Linked DNA regions of Actinoplanes teichomyceticus ATCC 31121. The protein of the gene in region 1 interacts with the protein of each later gene in a pairwise test. Links are inferred from orthologs where the notes say so. Each region holds a gene or a part of one and is shown on either strand. Other genes may lie near its edges.

Evidence for each region.
Region 2: the proteins of rlmN (region 1) and ftsZ interact in binary tests that used the Escherichia coli proteins (3 or more experiments, as listed by UniProt). The link is inferred for Actinoplanes teichomyceticus ATCC 31121 from one-to-one orthologs.

Annotation. Positions count from the first base shown.
Region 1 is NZ_CP023865.1:7,102,718-7,111,746, reverse strand. What follows is about bases 2,572-5,467. They hold rlmN (dual-specificity RNA methyltransferase RlmN), read left to right. Parts: upstream 2,572-3,378; coding sequence 3,379-4,557; downstream 4,558-5,467. Other genes in these bases: ACTEI_RS31100 (DivIVA domain-containing protein), read left to right, coding at 4,595-5,467; ACTEI_RS31110 (phosphatidate cytidylyltransferase), read left to right, coding at 2,572-3,335. Outside these bases: tsf (translation elongation factor Ts), read left to right, coding at 1-746; pyrH (UMP kinase), read left to right, coding at 903-1,610; frr (ribosome recycling factor), read left to right, coding at 1,684-2,241; more of ACTEI_RS31110, read left to right, coding at 2,241-2,571; more of ACTEI_RS31100, read left to right, coding at 5,468-5,947; ACTEI_RS31095 (DUF2631 domain-containing protein), read right to left, coding at 6,007-6,243; ACTEI_RS31090 (Rieske 2Fe-2S domain-containing protein), read left to right, coding at 6,368-7,933; ACTEI_RS31085 (phytoene desaturase family protein), read right to left, coding at 8,106-9,029.
Region 2 is NZ_CP023865.1:1,789,927-1,798,915, forward strand. The notes cover bases 33-2,888. They hold ftsZ (cell division protein FtsZ), read left to right. Parts: upstream 33-814; coding sequence 815-1,963; downstream 1,964-2,888. Other genes in these bases: ACTEI_RS08175 (cell division protein FtsQ/DivIB), read left to right, coding at 33-516; ACTEI_RS08185 (YggS family pyridoxal phosphate-dependent enzyme), read left to right, coding at 1,992-2,702. Outside these bases: more of ACTEI_RS08175, read left to right, coding at 1-32; ACTEI_RS08190 (cell division protein SepF), read left to right, coding at 2,895-3,638; ACTEI_RS08195 (YggT family protein), read left to right, coding at 3,662-3,955; ACTEI_RS08200 (DivIVA domain-containing protein), read left to right, coding at 4,011-4,823; ACTEI_RS08205 (hypothetical protein), read left to right, coding at 4,857-5,960; ACTEI_RS08210 (DUF167 domain-containing protein), read left to right, coding at 6,176-6,481; ACTEI_RS08215 (TraR/DksA family transcriptional regulator), read left to right, coding at 7,560-7,982; lspA (signal peptidase II), read left to right, coding at 7,955-8,566; ACTEI_RS08225 (RluA family pseudouridine synthase), read left to right, coding at 8,563-8,989. UniProt on the Escherichia coli protein: Essential cell division protein that forms a contractile ring structure (Z ring) at the future cell division site. The regulation of the ring assembly controls the timing and the location of cell division.

The DNA.
Region 1 (9,029 bases):
AGGCGGACGGCGACTTCGACAAGGCCGTCGAGTTCCTGCGCATCAAGGGCGCGAAGGACGTCGGCAAGCGGGCCGGGCGCACCGCCGCCAACGGCATCGTCAGCCACTCCGGCAAGGCTCTGCTCGAGCTGAACTGCGAGACCGACTTCGTGGCGAAGACCCCGGACTTCGTCGCGCTGGGCCAGCGCCTGGCCGAGTTCGGTGAGCAGCACAGGATCGCCGACGCCGCCGCGCTGCTGGCCGCCACGATCGAGGACGGCAAGACGGTCGCCGACCTGGTCCAGGACTACGCCGCCAAGATCGGTGAGAAGATCGTCCTGAACCGCTTCACGATCCTGGACGGCACCGTCGCGGTCTACCTGCACCGCAAGGCGCAGGACCTGCCGCCGCAGGTCGGCGTGCTGGTGGAGTACACCGGCAAGACCGACGAGGCCGGTGACGCGGACGCCCGTGGCGTCGGCATGCAGATCGCCGCGATGCGGCCGAAGTACCTCACCCGGGACGAGGTTCCGGCCGAGGTCGTCGAGTCGGAGCGCCGGATCGCCGAGCAGACCGCTCGCGAGGAGGGCAAGCCCGAGCAGGCCCTGCCGAAGATCATCGAGGGCCGGGTGAACTCCTTCTTCAAGGACTTCGTCCTGCTGGAGCAGGCCTCGGTCGTCGACAACAAGAAGACGGTCAAGCAGGTCATCACCGAGGCCGGTATCGAGGTCACCCGCTTCGTCCGGTACGAGGTCGGCCAGGAGTAAGGCTCCGCAAGCTGTTGGTACGGGAGGTCGGGCACGCGATTGAGCGTCCGGCCTCCCGGTCGCATAAGGTCTCCTGCAGAAAGTGAAGGGAAGGCGGGTCTCATGACGATGGTGACCGAGCAGTCCGCCACGGTTGACGATCAGAACCCGCCGACCATGCGGCCGCGCCGGGTCGTGCTGAAACTGTCCGGCGAGGTCTTCGGTGGTGGCGCGGTCGGTGTCGACCCCGACGTGGTGCAGGCGCTGGCCCGGCAGATCGCGACGGTGAACCGGCGCGGCATCCAGGTGGCCGTGGTGGTCGGCGGCGGCAACTTCTTCCGCGGCGCCGAGCTGCAGAAGCGTGGCATGGACCGCAACCGCGCGGACTACATGGGCATGCTGGGCACGGTGATGAACTGCCTGGCCCTCCAGGACTTCCTGGAGAAGGAGGGCATCGAGACCCGCGTGCAGACGGCCATCACGATGGCCCAGGTCGCCGAGCCGTACATCCCGCTGCGGGCGATCCGGCACCTGGAGAAGGGCCGCGTCGTGATCTTCGGCGCCGGCGCCGGCATGCCGTACTTCTCCACCGACACGGTGACCGCCCAGCGGGCGCTGGAGATCCACGCCGACATGGTGCTGATGAGCAAGAACGGCGTCGACGGGGTCTACACCGCCGACCCGCGCATCGACCCGGACGCGCGCAAGCTGGAGCACATCACGTTCCAGGAGGTCATCCAGCGCGGGCTGCGGGTGGCCGACCAGGCGGCGTTCAGCCTCTGCGAGGAGAACAAGCTGCGGATGCTGGTCTTCGGCGCGGACGGTGACGACACCATCGTGCGCGCGTGCGCCGGCGAGAAGATCGGCACACTGATCACCGCGTGAGCTCACGCCCCGCTCGCGCCCGACGTCCCCACATCCCGCACCACCGAAGACAGCAAGGAGGCGAGGAGAGCCGGTGATCGAGGAAACCCTCTTCGAGGCCGAAGAGAAGATGGACAGCGCGGTCGAACACGCCAAGGAGGAGTTCGCCGCCATCCGGACGGGCCGGGCCACTCCGGCGATGTTCTCGAAGATCCTGGTGGACTACTACGGCGCGCCCACGCCGGTGACCCAGATGGCCTCCGTCGGCATCCCGGAGCCCCGCATGGTCATCGTCAAGCCGTACGACAACACCCAGCTCGGCCCGATCGAACGCGCCATCCGTGACTCGGACCTCGGGGTGAACCCGAACAACGAGGGTACCCAGCTGCGCATCCACCTCCCGCAGATGACCGAGGAACGCCGCCGCGACATGATCAAGGTGGCCCGTTCCAAGGCCGAGGAGGGCCGGGTCGCGATCCGCAACGTGCGCCGCAAGGCCAAGGAGCAGATCGACAAGCTGGTCAAGGACGGCGAGACCGGCGAGGATGATGGCCGTCGCGCCGAGAAGGAGCTCGACGACGTCACCCACCGGTACGTCTCGGTGATCGACGAGCTGGTCAAGCACAAGGAAGCCGAGCTGCTCGAAGTCTGATGTCCTACCTCGATCCGCGTGCCGGGCAGGCCTCCGGCGACGACACGAGCGTGCCGGCGCCGTACGTCCACCACACCCCCGGCACCCCGGAGGATCCGTATGCCGAGCACCGGCGCAGTCAGGCCGTCCCGGCGTACCCCGATCCGTCCCGGCACGCGGACGAGCCGGCGGGTGGCGTCCCGGCGCGGCACGGCCCGATGAGCGCCGCGCAGGATCTGCCGGAGCCGCCCGGCAAGCGGGTCAAGGGCAAGCGCCGGGCCGGCCGTGGCCGGGCCGACCGGAAGAGCCGGGCCGGGCGTAACCTGCCCGCCGCCATCGCGGTCGGGTTGAGCCTGGGCCTGGTCGTGCTCGCGGCGCTGCTGGTCTGGCCGCCGGCGCTGCTGGGCGTGGTGGCGGTGGCCGCCGCCGTGGGGGTCTGGGAGACCGTCCGCGCGATGGCCTCGATCGGCGCCCGGCCGCCGCTGGTCCCGCTGATCGCCGGGACCGTGGTGATGACCGGGTTGGCCTGGTACGAAGGGGTCGACGCGCTGACCCTCGGCCTGGTCGCCACGATCGGCGCCGCCGCGCTGTGGCGTCTCGCCGACGGGGTGCCGGCGCTGCGCCGCGACTTCACCGCGATCACCCTGATCGCGGTCTACGTTCCCTTCCTGCTCAGCTTCGCCGCCATGCTGGTGCGCCCGGAGGAGGACGGCGCCTGGCGGGTGCTCGGCACCGTGGTCGGCGTGGTGCTCTCCGACACCGGCGGGTACGCCGCCGGTGTCTTCCTCGGCAAGCACCCGATGGCCCCGAAGATCAGCCCGAAGAAGTCCTGGGAGGGCTTCGCCGGGTCGGTGACCGCGGCCGCCCTCGGCTGCGCCGCGCTGCTGTTCTTCCTGATGGATGTCCCGGTCCACTACGGCCTGCTCTTCGGCGCGGCGATCTCGGTGGTCGCGGTGCTGGGCGACCTGGCCGAGTCGATGCTCAAGCGCGACCTCGGCATCAAGGACATGAGCAACCTGCTGCCCGGCCATGGTGGGCTGATGGATCGGCTGGACTCCATCCTCTTCGCGGTCCCCACGGCCTACCTGCTCTTCGCGATCATCGCGCCGAACTAGCTATGGGCGACCAACTCGGCGGGCGTGGGAGACTGGATATGCCATGACGATTCTTCCGGTCATCCCGATCAGTCCCGACCAGCCCGACGCGGTGACCACCCGCCGCCGTCCCAGCATGCCCCCGCGCCACCTCGCCGACCTGGATCTCGCCGCGCGCAAGACCGCGGTGACCGGTCTGGGCGAGCCGGCCTTCCGGGCCAAGCAGCTCTCCACCCACTACTTCGGCCGGCTGGTGCGCGACCCCGCGGCGATGACGGATCTGCCGTCCGCCGCGCGCGACAAGCTCACCACCGAGCTGCTGCCCACGCTGCTGACCCCGATCCGCGAGCAGGCCTGCGACGACGGCGCCACCCGCAAGACGCTGTGGCGGCTGCACGACGGCGCCCTGGTCGAGAGCGTCCTGATGGGCTACCCGGACCGGATCACCGCGTGCGTGTCGAGCCAGGCCGGCTGCGGCATGGCCTGTCCGTTCTGCGCGACCGGCCAGCAGGGCCTGACCCGCAACCTGTCGGTGGCCGAGATCGTCGACCAGGTGGTCTATCTCGCCGGGGTGGCCGCCTCGGGCGCGGTCACCGGCTCGCCGCCCCGGCTGTCCCGGGTGGTGTTCATGGGAATGGGCGAGCCGCTGGCCAACTATCCGCGGGTCATCGAGGCGGTGCGGCGGCTGACCGCGCCCGCTCCGGAGGGCCTGGGACTCTCACAACGGCACATCACGGTTTCGACGGTGGGTTTGGTGCCCGCAATGCGCCGGTTGATCGCCGAACAGCTCTCTGTGACTCTTGCGTTGTCACTGCACGCCCCCGATGATGATCTGCGCGATGAGCTTGTGCCCGTCAACCAGCGTTGGAAGGTGGCCGAGGTGCTCGATGCCGCGTTCGACTACGCGGCGCAGACCGGCCGTCGGGTTTCCATCGAATACGCCCTGATCAGGGACGTAAACGATCAGCCCTGGCGTGCCGACCTGCTCGGCCGCCTGCTGCACGGCAAGCTGGCCCATGTGAATCTCATCCCGCTGAACCCGACGCCGGGCAGCAAGTGGGATGCCAGCCCCAAGCCGGTCGAGCGGGAGTTCGTCCGGCGGCTGCGTGAGGCGGGCGTGGCGACCACGGTGCGCGACACCCGCGGCCGGGAGATCGACGGCGCCTGCGGTCAGCTGGCCGCGGGAGAGTTGACGCAGGCGGGCGCAGGGGGCGTCGCAGCCGACGCGGAGGTGGCACAGTGACTGGGCGTGAGTCCCGGCGAGCGGAGTGGGAGACGTTGTGACGAGTCAGGGACAGCGTTTCCGGCGGCGCGCGCTGCGCCGGGGCTACAAGGTCGACGAGGTCGACGCCTTCCTGGACCGGGTCGAGGCGACCCTGGCCGGTGAGCAGGTCGGCCCGCCGGTCGCCGCGCAGGAGGTGCACGACGTCGTCTTCCGGGTGCGCTTCGGGGGTTACGACGAGTGGCAGGTGGACCTGCACCTGGACCGGGTGGAGCGGCAGCTCGCCGAGTTCGAGGAGCGTGGTGGCCGCCCCGCCGACCCGATGCGTGACTCGATGCGCGGTGGCCTGTCGGCCGACCGGTCCGGCGCGATCGACCGTGGCTCCATCGACCGTTCCGGCCCGATCGGGCAGCCCAGCGGCCCGCCGGCGCTCTCCGGCGGTCCGGGTGGCGGTATGCCCCGCAACGCCCATGCCGGCCCCGGTATGGGTGGCCCGGGCGGCCCCGGCATGGGCCCCGGTATGGGTGGCCCCGGCGGTCCCGGCATGGGTGGCCCCGGCGGTCCCGGCATGGGCGGTCCCGGCATGGGTGGCCAGGGTGGTCCGGGCATGGGCGGCCCCCAGTTCGGCAACCCCGGCCCGCAGTTCAACAACCCGGGTCAGCAGTTCAACGGCCCCGCGCCGAGCAACCCCGGCATGGCCCAGACCGAGCGGATCCCGGCCCCGGTGCGGGACGACCGGATGATGCCGCCGGCGATGCCTCCGCAGATGCCGCAGCGCCCGCAGATGCCGCAGCCCGATCCGTACGGCGGCCGGTTCGACGAGCCCACCACGTACGGCGGCCAGCCCCCGCTGCCGCAGCGCAACGCCCCGCAGGGCTACGACCAGGGCGGCTACGACGAGCCCACCTCGTACAGCGGTTTCGAGCCGGGCCGGCACGGCAAGACGGACATGACCGCCGAGATCCGGATGCCCGACCGTGACCCGCGCGGCTACGGCGGCCCGCCGATGCCGCCGGCCCCGATGGGCGGCCCGATGCAGCCCCCGCCGCCGGCCGGGATGCCGGGCTCGCCGATGGCGGGCGCCCCGATGAGCGGCGCCCCCGGTGGATACGGTCAGCCCCAGCAGCCGCAGCTCGGCCCGCCGATGGGCGAGCCCGGCGGCGAGCTCTACCGGGTGGACCAGTTGCGCCGCACGTTCCAGCCGCGGCGGTTCGGCAGCGGGTACGACCCGATGCAGGTGGACCGGCTGTTCGAGGGCATCCTGCAGGCGATGACCGGTCGCGGCCCGATGCCGGTGAACGAGAACGACCTGGACATGCTGCAGTTCGGCCTGGTGCCGAACGGCTACTTCGAGGCCGAGGTCGACGCGGCGCTCCGCGAGGTCAAGGACATCCTGCTGCGCCGCCGGTAGGCATCGAAAAAGGGAGGTCCGGCCGGTGACGGCGGGACCTCCCTTGTCGTGCGGGCCGGTCAGTCGTTCGGCCGCAGACCGGCCTTGCGCAGCACGATGTCCCCGATCACCGCGCCGACCAGCAGGACGGCGAGCACGACGAGCCACACCTTCTCGGTGTTGCCCTGCTGGTTGCCCCAGAAGTAGAGCAGCAGGATGGCCGCGGAGATGATCGCGCCGCGCTGGGCCCGCCGGCGGTTGGTCGGCTTCAGCTGGTCCGGCGCGTAGACGTCCTCATGTTCTTCCAACGCGGACACGTCGGTCCTCCTCGTCGCTTATCGGTGATACGGATTCAGTCTGTCACGGGGTCGCCGGGCGGAACCCGGCAACCCGGCTGTACTTTCGATGCGGTCACACACCCGCCGAGCAGAGGAGCGACAAGTGCGGATCACGGGCACCGGCCATGCGAGCATGCGGATCGACACGGCCGCGGGCAGCATTCTGTGCGATCCGTGGGTGAACCCGGCGTACTTCGCCTCCTGGTTCCCGTTCCCGGACAACTCTCAGCTCGACTGGGAGACCCTGGGCAACGTCGACTACCTGTACGTCTCCCATCTGCACCGGGACCACTTCGACGCGGAGCACCTGAAGCGGTTCGTCAACAAGAAGGCGACCGTCCTGCTGCCGGAGTACCCGACCAGCCAGCTCGAGGACGAGCTGCGCGCCCTGGGCTTCACCAGCTTCCTGCGGACCCGGTCGGACCAGGTGCACGAGCTCGACGGCGGCCTCAAGGTGATGATCCAGGCGCTGATCAGCCCGACCGACGGCCCGATCGGCGACTCGTCGCTCTGGGTGGAGTACGACGGCATCCGCCTGCTGAACCAGAACGACGCCCGCCCGGCCGACCTGACCCGGTTCAACGAGCTGGGCCACGTGCACGCGCACATGCTGCAGTTCTCCGGCGCGATCTGGTACCCGATGGTCTACGAGCTGCCGGACAACGCGAAGACCGCGTTCGGCAAGCAGAAGCGCGAGCGGCAGTTCGACCGCACCTGGCGCTACATCGACGACCTCAAGGCCGACCACGTCTTCCCGATCGCCGGCCCGCCGTGCTTCCTCGACGACTCGCTCTGGCAGTTCAACGACATCCACGGTGACGAGGGCAACATCTTCCCGGACCAGTCGGTGTTCCTCGCCGAGTACGCCAAGGTCGGCGGCACCAACGCGGTCGTGCAGCTGCCGGGCAGCGTGACCGTGCTGTCCGAGGGCGGCACGAAGCAGACCACGACCCACCCGATGCCGGTCGAGGAGTTCTTCGCGAACAAGGCCGCCCACCTGGCGGAGATGCGGGAGCGCAAGGCCCCGATCATCGCCGCCGAGAAGGCGTCCTGGCGGCACCCGGAGATCGACGTGCTGGCCGAGCTGAAGAAGCGGATCGAGCCGCTGCTCGAAGAGTCGATCTACATGGCGAACGGCGTCGGCGGCCCGGTCCGCTTCGACCTGACCGACTCGTTCGGCCCGGACGGCGAGGTCGTCGAGTCGATCGTGGTCGACTTCCCGGGCAAGCAGGTCCGGGCCTACGCCGACGAGAAGGTCCGCTACCGGTTCAAGACCGGCCGCGCGCTGATCGAGCACCTGATCCACATCGACGAGGGTGACTGGGTCAACTCGCTGTTCCTGTCCTGCCGGTTCTCCGCCGCCCGGATCGGGCAGTACAACGAGTTCGTCTACGCGTTCTTCAAGTGCCTCTCCGAGGAGCGCCTGCAGTACGCCGAAGGCTGGTACGACGAGCACGAGAAGGCCGTCGACGCCGAGGACATCCAGTTCGGCGACTGGACCGTGCAGCGCCGCTGCCCGCACCTGAAGGCCGACCTGTCCCGCTTCGGCGTCCTCGACGGCGACGTGCTCACCTGCCAGCTGCACGGCTGGAAGTTCGACCTGCCCAGCGGCCGTTGCCTGACCGGCGTCGGCCACAAGATCCGCGCCAACAAGACCGAGAACGGGTAGACCCTTCCCGGTACGCCCGACGGGCCGGAGTCCGCAGGCTTCGCAGCCACGTCCCGTGGCGATCCCGCGCGGCGCCCGCGGTACTCCGGGTCCGCGGCGCGCCCCGGCGCCCCGGCCGCGCGAGCCCGCGGACGCCGCCCCGGTCGGGCGTACCGGAAAGGGGTGTGTCCGGTCAGCGGACGCCGAGGTCGGCCAGCACCCGGACGGCCGCGTTGTGGCCGGCGGCGCCGATGACGCTGCCGGCCGGGTGGGTGCCGGCCGAACCCGCGTAGAGCCCGTCGAGGCCGGTGAAGTACGGCATCCGCCGGTCGAAGGCGACCGTGTTGTCGACGTGGTGGATGTGGCCGCCGGTGATCCCGAAGTGCTTCTCGATGCCCGGCGGGGTGAGCGGGAAGACGTCGGCCACCAGCTCGGACGTGCCCGGCGCGTAGCGGTCGCAGATCGCCAGCAGACGGTCGACATAGCCGGGGAGTTCCGCGTCCCAGGAGGAGCCGACCGGCTGGTACGGCACCGACTGCACGAACAGCGCGGACGAGTGGTGGCCCGCCGGGTCCCGCAGGGACGGATCGACCGTGGTGTGCAGGTACCACTCGACGGTCGGCTCGGCGGGCAGCCGCCCGGCCCGCACCTGCGCCCACATGCTCCGCAGCGCGCCCATCGGTGACTCGCCCGCGCCGGGCAGCAGGTGGATCGTCGACCCGAACGGCGACGGCGCGCCGGCTGGCAGGCAGCTGAACCGCGGCAGGTCACGCAGCGCGAGATTGACCTTGAGGGTGGTGCCGGTCCGCCGCACCGCGGCCATCCGGTCGGTCAGCTCGGCGGGCAGCGTCCCGGCCGGCACCAGCGACATCAGCCGGTACGGGTCGCAGCTGCCGAGGACCACCCGGGCCTGGACCGACCGGCCGTCGGCCAGCACCACGCCGGTCGCCGCGCCGCCGGCCACGGTCACCGCGGTCACTTCGGCGCGCGTGTACAGCCGGGCGCCGGCCGAGCGTGCCGCGTCGGCGAAGACCCGGGCGACCGTGCCCATCCCGCCCTCGGCGATCAGCCAGGTGCCGTCCGATCCGGGCAGCCGGCACATGTTGTGCACCAGGAA
Region 2 (8,989 bases), 5.3 Mb from region 1 along the record:
GCGGCGGCGGTGCCGGCCGGTCGCCCGCTCGCCCGGGTGGACCTGGACGACGTGGCGGCCCGGGTGCGCGGGCTGGCCCCGGTGGACCGGGTGGTGGCGAGCCGCGAGTGGCCGTCCACCCTCCGGATCGAGGTGGTCGAGCGGGTCGCGGTGGCCGCGGTGCCGGTCCGCGGCCAGTTCGAGCTGATCGACGACGACGGCGTGCCCTTCCGGGTGGTCGCCGCGCCGCCGGCCGGCCTCCCGCTGGCCCGGCTGGCGACGCCCGGCCCGGCCGACGCGAACACCCACTCGGCGCTGACCGTGCTCGCCGCGCTGAGTGACGACCTGCGGGAGCAGCTCGTGGCGATCTCGGTCACCTCGCCGGTGGCGATCCGCCTGGAGCTGCGCAAGGACCGGGTGGTCATCTGGGGTGACGACACCGACAGCGAGCAGAAGAGCAAGGTGGCCACGGCGCTGTTGCGGCGCAAGGGCGACGAGATCGACGTCAGTGCCCCGACGGTCGTGACGATCCGATAATTAAATACCTAAACAGACAAAAACGTACGAACGGAATATAACCGTCGAGGTTACGGGTGAGTCGCATACTCACCTCGTAAGCGGACGCGACACGCCGCCCGGGTTCTTTGGTCGCGGCGCGATGTCCGCATACGTTGCGTCGAGAGGTTTGAGTGGTTGACATAACTCTAAACCTCTAGTAGAGGGTGAGGGTTTCCTCGCCCTCCCTTGTACGGCAGCGGATGTCGAAGTGCGGTTCCTCCCCGGAGCCGCAGGGGCCCTCGGCATCCGCCAACCCCGGAAGGGAAGGCTGAGCCCGATGACACCTCCGCACAACTACCTTGCGGTCATCAAGGTCGTCGGCATCGGCGGCGGCGGCGTGAACGCCGTGAACCGCATGATCGAGGTTGGGCTCAAAGGCGTCGAGTTCATCGCGATCAACACCGATGCCCAGGCTTTGCTGATGAGCGACGCCGACGTCAAGCTGGACGTCGGCCGGGAACTGACCCGCGGTCTCGGCGCCGGCGCGCAGCCCGACGTCGGCAAGAACGCCGCCGAGGACCACCGCGACGAGATCGAGGAGGTCCTCAAGGGGGCCGACATGGTCTTCGTGACCTGTGGCGAGGGCGGCGGCACCGGCACCGGCGGCGCGCCCGTGGTGGCGAACATCGCCCGCAAGCTGGGCGCGCTCACCATCGGCGTGGTGACCCGGCCGTTCTCGTTCGAGGGCAAGCGGCGGCAGGTCCAGGCCGAGGCCGGCATCGACGAGCTGCGCAACCAGTGCGACACGCTGATCGTGATCCCGAACGACCGGCTCCTGGCGCTCGGCGACCGCGGCATCAGCATGATGGACGCGTTCCGGCAGGCCGACCAGGTGCTGCTCTCCGGTGTTCAGGGCATCACCGACCTGATCACCACCCCGGGTCTGATCAACCTGGACTTCGCCGACGTCAAGAGCGTGATGAGCAACGCGGGCAGCGCGCTCATGGGCATCGGTAGCGCGCGGGGCGACAACCGCGCGGTCGAGGCCGCCGAGCGGGCCATCTCCAGCCCCCTGCTGGAGCAGAGCATGGACGGCGCGCGCGGCGTGCTGCTCTCCATCGCCGGTGGCTCCGACCTCGGCCTGTTCGAGATCAACGACGCGGCGCAGCTGGTCACCGACGCGGCGCACCCGGACGCGAACATCATCTTCGGTGCGGTGATCGACGACGCGCTCGGCGACGAGGTGCGGGTGACCGTGATCGCGGCCGGATTCGACGGGGGCTCGCCCTCGTACAAGCCGGCCGAGCCGGTGCGCAAGCAGGTGCCGCCGCCGGCCCAGACGCCGAGCCCGGCCGCCCCGGCCTCGCCGATCACGTCGACGTCGCTGACCACGCACCAGCAGCCGCCGACGCAGGCCACGCCGACGCCGCGCAAGGTGCTCTTCGACGACGTGGACGTGCCGGACTTCCTGAAGAACGGTTCGTGACCGCGTCCGGTGGCCGAGGGTTGAAAAGTTGAGTGACGACAGGCGGCGGGCCGAGCTCGCCGCCAACCTCCAGCTGGTGCGGGAGCGGATCGAGCGCGCCTGCGTGGCGGCCGGGCGGTCCCCGGGGTCGGTGACCCTGACCGCGGTGACCAAGACGTACCCGGCGAGTGACGTGCTGTTGCTCGCCGGGCTCGGCGTCACCGACGTCGGGGAGAACAAGGATCAGGAGGCGGCCGGGAAGGCCGCGCAGGCCCGCGCCGCCGGCGTGCGCCTGCGCTGGCACTTCGTCGGCCAGTTGCAGCGCAACAAGGCCAGATCGGTTGCCTCGTACGCGGATGTGGTCGAGTCCGTCGACTCGCTGCGCCTGGCCGCCGCGCTGGACCGGGCCGCCCTCGCGGTCCGCGACCGGCCGCTCGACGTGCTCGTCCAGGTGAGTCTGGACGGCGACCCGGCACGCGGCGGGGCGGCCGGTGACGATCTCTGGCGGGTATCCGACGCGGTGGCCTCTTCGGACGGTCTGCGTCTGGGCGGCGTGATGGCGGTCGCCCCCCGTGGCTGGGAGCCCGGCCGCGCCTTCGAACGACTTGCCGAACTGGCTGGCCGGATAGTTGCGACACATCCCGGTGCAACCACCGTCTCCGCGGGTATGAGTGGCGACCTGGAGGAGGCGATCCGGCATGGGGCGACACACGTACGGATCGGTACATCTTTACTCGGGATGCGAAACTCGCTGCGGTAGCCTTGCGGCGGGCAGCAAACTACACAGGTGTTGTTTTGCGCGACGTGCCACCGCCCGGCGGCCGTTGCGTCCGACGACGCAGCGTCGCAGCGGGTCACGGGTCCTGATCGGACTCCGGTGTCCGGCTCGCCAGGGGGGAAGCGGCACGCCAGAGGGGGCGCGGGCCGCAACAGCGGACGGAGGTGGGGGCACATGAGTACTTTCCGGAAGGCGGCCGTCTGGCTGGGGCTCGCCGAGGAGGACGACGACCGCGACTACGAGGACCGGGGATACCGCGAGAGCTCCTACCGCTCCGCCCGGGACCGTGATCGCGACCGGGACCGCTACTCCGCCGCCGACCGGTACTCCGACGGCTTCGACGACGACGACGTCGAGGAGGAGCGCGCGGTGCCGCGCACGCGCTCCGACCGGGACCGCTCCGACCGGGTCGAGCGCGCCGGCCGGCTCAGCGAGCGCGTCTCCTCGGTGCGTGCCGAACTGGACCGGGACGACGACGACCGGATCGAGCGGGCCAGTGTCCGTTCCATCACCCGTCCCTCGGTGGCGCCCGAGCAGCCCTCGGCGCTGACCTACTCCACCCGGGAGAACCTGGCGCTCGCCCCGCAGCCGCCGGTCCACCAGCCGCAGGTGCACCAGCGCCCGGTCGAGGACGAGCAGCGGTACCAGATCACCACGCTGCACCCGACCACGTACCGGGAGGCCCGGACGATCGGCGAGCATTTCCGCGACGGCGTCCCGGTCATCATCAATCTCACCGAGATGGACGAGTCCGACGCCCGCCGTCTCGTGGACTTCGCCGCCGGGCTGGCTTTCGGCCTGCGGGGTACGATCGAGCGCGTGACCAACCGGGTTTTCCTGCTCTCACCGGCGAATGTCCAGGTCACCGCGGAGGACAAGGCCAAGATCGCTGAGGGCGGCTTCTTCACCCAGAGTTGACCCGAACGAGGGATCCGCCGGACGTGCTGTCGATCGTGTTCCAAATCCTCTATCTGTTGGTGTACCTCTTCTTCCTCGTGCTGCTGAGCAGGTTCGTCATGGGGGCGGTCCTCCAGTACGGACGCCGCTGGCAGCCGAGCCGGGGCGCGTCCGCCGCACTCGAATTGGTGTGGAGCGTCACGGATCCGCCCCTCAAGGCGTTGAGGCGTGTGATCCCACCGCTGCGCATTGGTAACGTGAGTTTGGACCTGGCTTCCATCGTGCTGCTGGTTATCCTGTTCGTGCTCATGGAGTTAGTGCTAGTTCGCCTCATCTAGACCTACAGATAGACAGCAGCCTCAACCGCGGCCGCGACTGACCCGAGGAGTTTCGATGCCGCTGACCCCGGCCGACGTGCATAACGTCGCCTTCAAGAAGCCCCCGATCGGCAAGCGGGGGTATGACGAGGAGGAGGTCGACGCCTTCCTGGACGAGGTCGAGCGCGAGCTCGCCCGTCTGATCGAGGAGAACAACGAGCTGCGCGCCCAGGTGGAGCGCGGCGGTCGGGGTGGCGCGCCAGCCGGCCCGGGTGCCGACCCCCGCCTCGCGGCCGAGCTCAACGACCTGAAGGCCCAGCTCGACCGCGTGCAGCGGGACAAGTCGGCGGCCGAGCAGGCTGCCCGCCAGATGCAGGCCGAGCTGGAGCAGGTGCGCGCCCAGGGCCCCGGCCCCGGCGCCGGCCCGACCGGCGCCGACGGCGAGCAGCAGGCTCTCCGGGTGCTGATGATGGCCCAGCGCACCGCCGACGACCACGTGTCCGACGCCCGGCGCGAGGCCGACAAACTCCTGTCCGACGCCCGCTCCAAGGCGGAGGAGGTCACCCGCGAGGCCCGGGCCAAGGCCGACGCCCTCGAGCGCGACGCGCGTCAGCGGCACCAGGAGGCGATGGGCGGCCTGGACGCCAAGCGGACCGCGCTGCAGAAGCACATCGAGGAGCTCAAGCAGTTCGAGCGGGAGTACCGCACCCGCCTGAAGGCGTACCTGGAGAGCCAGCTGCGCGACCTCGACGGCCGTGGCCAGGGCTTGGAGGCCGAGATGGCCCGGGCCGACGCGAGCCGTGCGGTCGGTGGCACCGGTGGTCTCGCCGCGGCCGGCCTGGCCGGGTCGTACGGCGGCCGGGCCAACGCCATCGAATCGGGTCGCTGACCACAGCCCGGAGCACCTCGACGAGGATGAGCCATGATTCCTGCTAGTTTCCCGCTCATCCTCGTCGCGGTGGTGTGCCTCGCGATCGGTCTGATCCGGGGGTCGAGCAGTCTGCTCATAGCGTCGATCGTGGCCAGCCTGCTGGCCGCGGTCGCTCTCGTCATCGGCGCACGCCAGAACGCCGCTGCTCGCCGCTCCGGCCGCCCGGGCGACACCCCGCCGGGGCCGCGCCGCACCGCCGGGGCGCCCTCCGCCGCCCACGATTCTGCCCCGGCCGGCGCCACGCCCGCAGCCGATTCCGGGCACCCCGGCGACTCGCCGCACGCCACCCGCGCGCCCCACGCCTCCGAGTCTCCCGAGCCCGCTGACCTCTCCGCGGCGACGGGACGAACCGACCCGAACGGCTTTCCCGCCGCCACCGCTGATCCGCTATACGAGAATCGGCCCGCAACGGATCAGAACGCCGGCGATCTTCCCCGGACGCCCGATCCGGCGCCCGCCGCGGGAACACACCTGCCGGACGAATCGGCCGCCGCCGACTACCACGCCGCCTCGTCGGTCATCGGCGCGGCCCGCAGCAGCGAGGGCGACGACCAGTCCTGGCGCCGGCCTGCCGCCAAGCCGCCCGCTCCGTCCCCGGAGCCCGCCGGGACCCGCCCCGCTCCGGCCGGCGCCGCCACGCATCCGCAGCCCGCGACTGAGCCCGACCATGCCGGGGCCGGGTCCGGCGACCATGCCGACGCCCACCCCGAGCCGGTGCCGGGCGGGCCCGGCACGGCAGCGCGCGGCTTCTCGGCCCCGCCGTCGGGCGCCGCGCCGGGCCGGTCCGTGCCGGAGGCGTCCGCCGCCGACTCCCCGGGCCTGGGCGACGAGTTCGCCGAGCCGGACGCCGACGACCCCGACGACGAGCCGCTGCCCCAGTCGGTCCGCCCCACCGACGCCGTCCAGGTGGCCCGGCTCGACACCGAGGTCCTCGTGGTCGACAGCCGGCCGCGCTATCACATGGCCGACTGCCCGCACCTGGTCGGCCGCCTGACCGAGCCGCTGCCCGCCGCCGAAGCCGTCGAGCTGGGCTTCAGCCCTTGCGGGCTGTGCCGGCCGGTCGACCGCCTGCTCGCTGCCGAGGCCCATCACTGACCGGGCGCCCGGGCTGCCCGGGGTGGGTGCCCGGCTCGGAGGCGTCGCCGGGCCGGGTCGCGCCGGGTGGATGCCGGCCCCGGGGCCGGTATCGGATCGTGGCGTGACGCCGACCGGGCCGGGTCGGCACGAGCGTCGGCCGATGCTTCCGTGAGCGTTATTCTCCGCCGGTGCGGGGTGCGCGGGGTGAGCCGGCGGACGGCACAATGTCGGGCATGGCCAAGCGGGAGGTGCCCTCCGGGGTCTCGGTGCCGGTGCGGGTCCGGCCGGGCGCAGGCCGGACCCGGGTCGGTGGGCGGTATGCCGGTCCCCACGGCCCGGCGCTGATCATCGCGGTGGGCGCGCCCGCGGTGGACGGCAAGGCGACCGAGGCGGTCCGCCGGGCTCTCGCTGACGCGCTCGGCGTGCGCGCCGCCGACGTGGCGCTGCGGATCGGCGCCACCAGCCGCGACAAGGTCTTCACCGTCGACGCCCCGGCGGCGGATCTCGAAGCTCGCCTCACCCGGCTCCTCGACGCCTGACCGGCCCTCCACGGGCCTGGCCGGCCGTGCTGTCGCTCGGCCCGACTGACCGGCCGACCGCCGCGCGGTCTCTCGGCGGGCTGGACTGCCCGCGCGGTCTCTCGGCGGGCTGGACTGCCCGCGCGGTCTCTCGGCGGGCTGGACTGCCCGCGCGGTCTCTCGGCGGGCCGGACCGCCCGCGCGGTCCTGTCGGCCGGATCGCCCGCGCGGTCTCTCGGCGGGCCGGACTGCCCGCGCGGTCTCTCGGCGGGCCGGACTGCCCGCGCGGTCCTGTCGGCCGGATCGCCCGCGCTGTCCTGTCTCCTGGCCGGACGCCGGACTGACCGGTCGCCGGCACCGGCCGCGGGTCGTCGCGCCGGCACGGCTCCGGGCGGGTGGGTGAAACGGCCTCAAGGGGAGAGTGACACCGGGTGATGTAGAAGTGACAGCCGGTGTATCGTCGGGTATCCGATCGACGGCTGGAGCGTTCGTACCGGTTTGTCGGCCGAAGGGGACTCGTCGGGTTGTCGGGGCATCCCGCCTTCCGTATCGTTGCCAGCCTCCGGGGTGCGCGGCGCTGTTCCAGCCGCGCCATTTGTGCAGGTGGGGCAAGATCTACGGCGGCGGCCGCGGGAGTGGTCGCCGGGCCGGGCACCCGACACCGACCGAGCGCGTGGCGGCCGGAGTCGATCCGGCGAACGACCGGCGGCACGGCCGGTCCGGTGCGCCGCGCGGGGGCGCGCCAGGCAGGTTCGGGCCCGCACGGACACGACAACCGAAGCGATGCGTAGAGCGGCGAGGCCGCCGCGAAGGCCCAGCCGGCCGCCGGGCAGAGGGCAACCGGCCGCACGGAGCAACGCCAACCGATCGTCCGGGAGGCGGTGCCCGGGCGGCGGGACAAGGCGGCGCCGGTGGGCGGTCCGGGCGGCGGGGCAAGGCGTTGCCGGGGCGGTGCCGCAGGGCGGCCCGGGCAGCGGGGCAGGACGGTCCGGGGCGACCCGGGCGGATACGGGGAAGACAGAGGAACCGGCCGGCCGGTCCGGCGTACCGGTTCCGAGGACCGCTGATCGCCGCGCCGGGCGCGGCCGAGGGAGCGACGATGGCCAAGGCAACCGACATCCGGACCGCTGCGAGCGGCGCGGCCGCGACCGAGCGGTCCCGAACCGCGGCGGAGACCGAGGAGATCCGGGAGGCTCTGGTGGCGCGGCTCAACGAGCTGCAGGCCGAGTACGATCAGGCGCTCAGTGCGATCACCGAGCTTTCGCGCGAGCGGCTCGCCGACTCGGCCGGGGACGACCAGGCCGACACCGGCACCAAGACGTTCGAGCGGGAGCAGGAGATCACGCTGGCCAACAACCTGCTCGAGCGGATCACACAGGTGGAACGTGCCATCGACCGGCTCGGGTCGGGCAACTACGGTTGGTGCGAGCGGTGCGGCAACCAGATCCCGGTCGAGCGACTGGCCGCCTTCCCGTCCGCGACCCTGTGTGTCTCTTGCAAGCAACTGGAGGAAAGACGCTGAACGCCGAAAAGGCCACCCGGTTCGCTCCGCGCGCGGTGGCGGTGCTGGGCGCCACCGCGCTGGTCGCGCTGGCGGTCGACCAGTGGGTGAAACACCTCTCCACCGAGAATCTGGACCCGGACGAGCCGGTCCGGATCCTCGGTGGCCTGATCTATCTGTCGCTGCTGCGCAACAGCGGGGCGGCGTTCAGCTTCGGCAGCGCGTACACCTGGGTGTTCCCGGTGATCACGCTGGTGGTGGTGGGCTGGATCGCCTGGATGGCGAGCCGGCTGCGCTCGGTGCCCTGGGCGGTGGCGCTCGGGCTGGTGCTCGGCGGCGCGCTGGGCAACCTGACCGACCGGCTGTTCCGGGCGCCCGGCCCGTTCCAGGGGCACGTGGTCGACATGATCAGCGCGTTCGCGCCGTACGGTGAGCGGTTCGCGGTCTTCAACATCGCGGACAGCTGCCTGACCGTCGGCGTCTGCCTCGCGGTGATCCTGGAGTTGACCGGCCGGCAGCGCGACGGCAGCCGGTTGCGCAGCACGAGCACGAGCGGGACGGAAGCCGACACCGGCGCCACGACCGGGACGGAGGAGCGGGCATGAGCGGGACGCGTTCCCTTCCGGTGCCGGACGGGCTCGACGGGATGCGGCTGGACCAGGCCGTCTCCCGGCTGTTCGGGCTGTCCCGGACGGCCGCGGCGACGCTGGTCGAGGCCGGTGACGCGCTGGTCGACGGCATCCCCCGGCCGAAGTCGGACAAGGTGACCGCCGGCGCGTGGCTCGAGGTGACCCTGCCCGCCCCGGTCACCGCGCCGGTGCTGGTGGCCGAGCCGGTGCACGGGATGTCGGTGATCTACAGCGACGACGACATCGTGGTGGTCGACAAGCCGGTCGGCGTGGCCGCGCACCCGAGCCCCGGCTGGACCGGGCCGACCGTGGTCAGCGGGCTGGCCGCGATGGGGCAGAACGTGGCGACCAGCGGCGCCGCCGAGCGCCAGGGCATCGTGCACCGCCTGGACGTGGGCA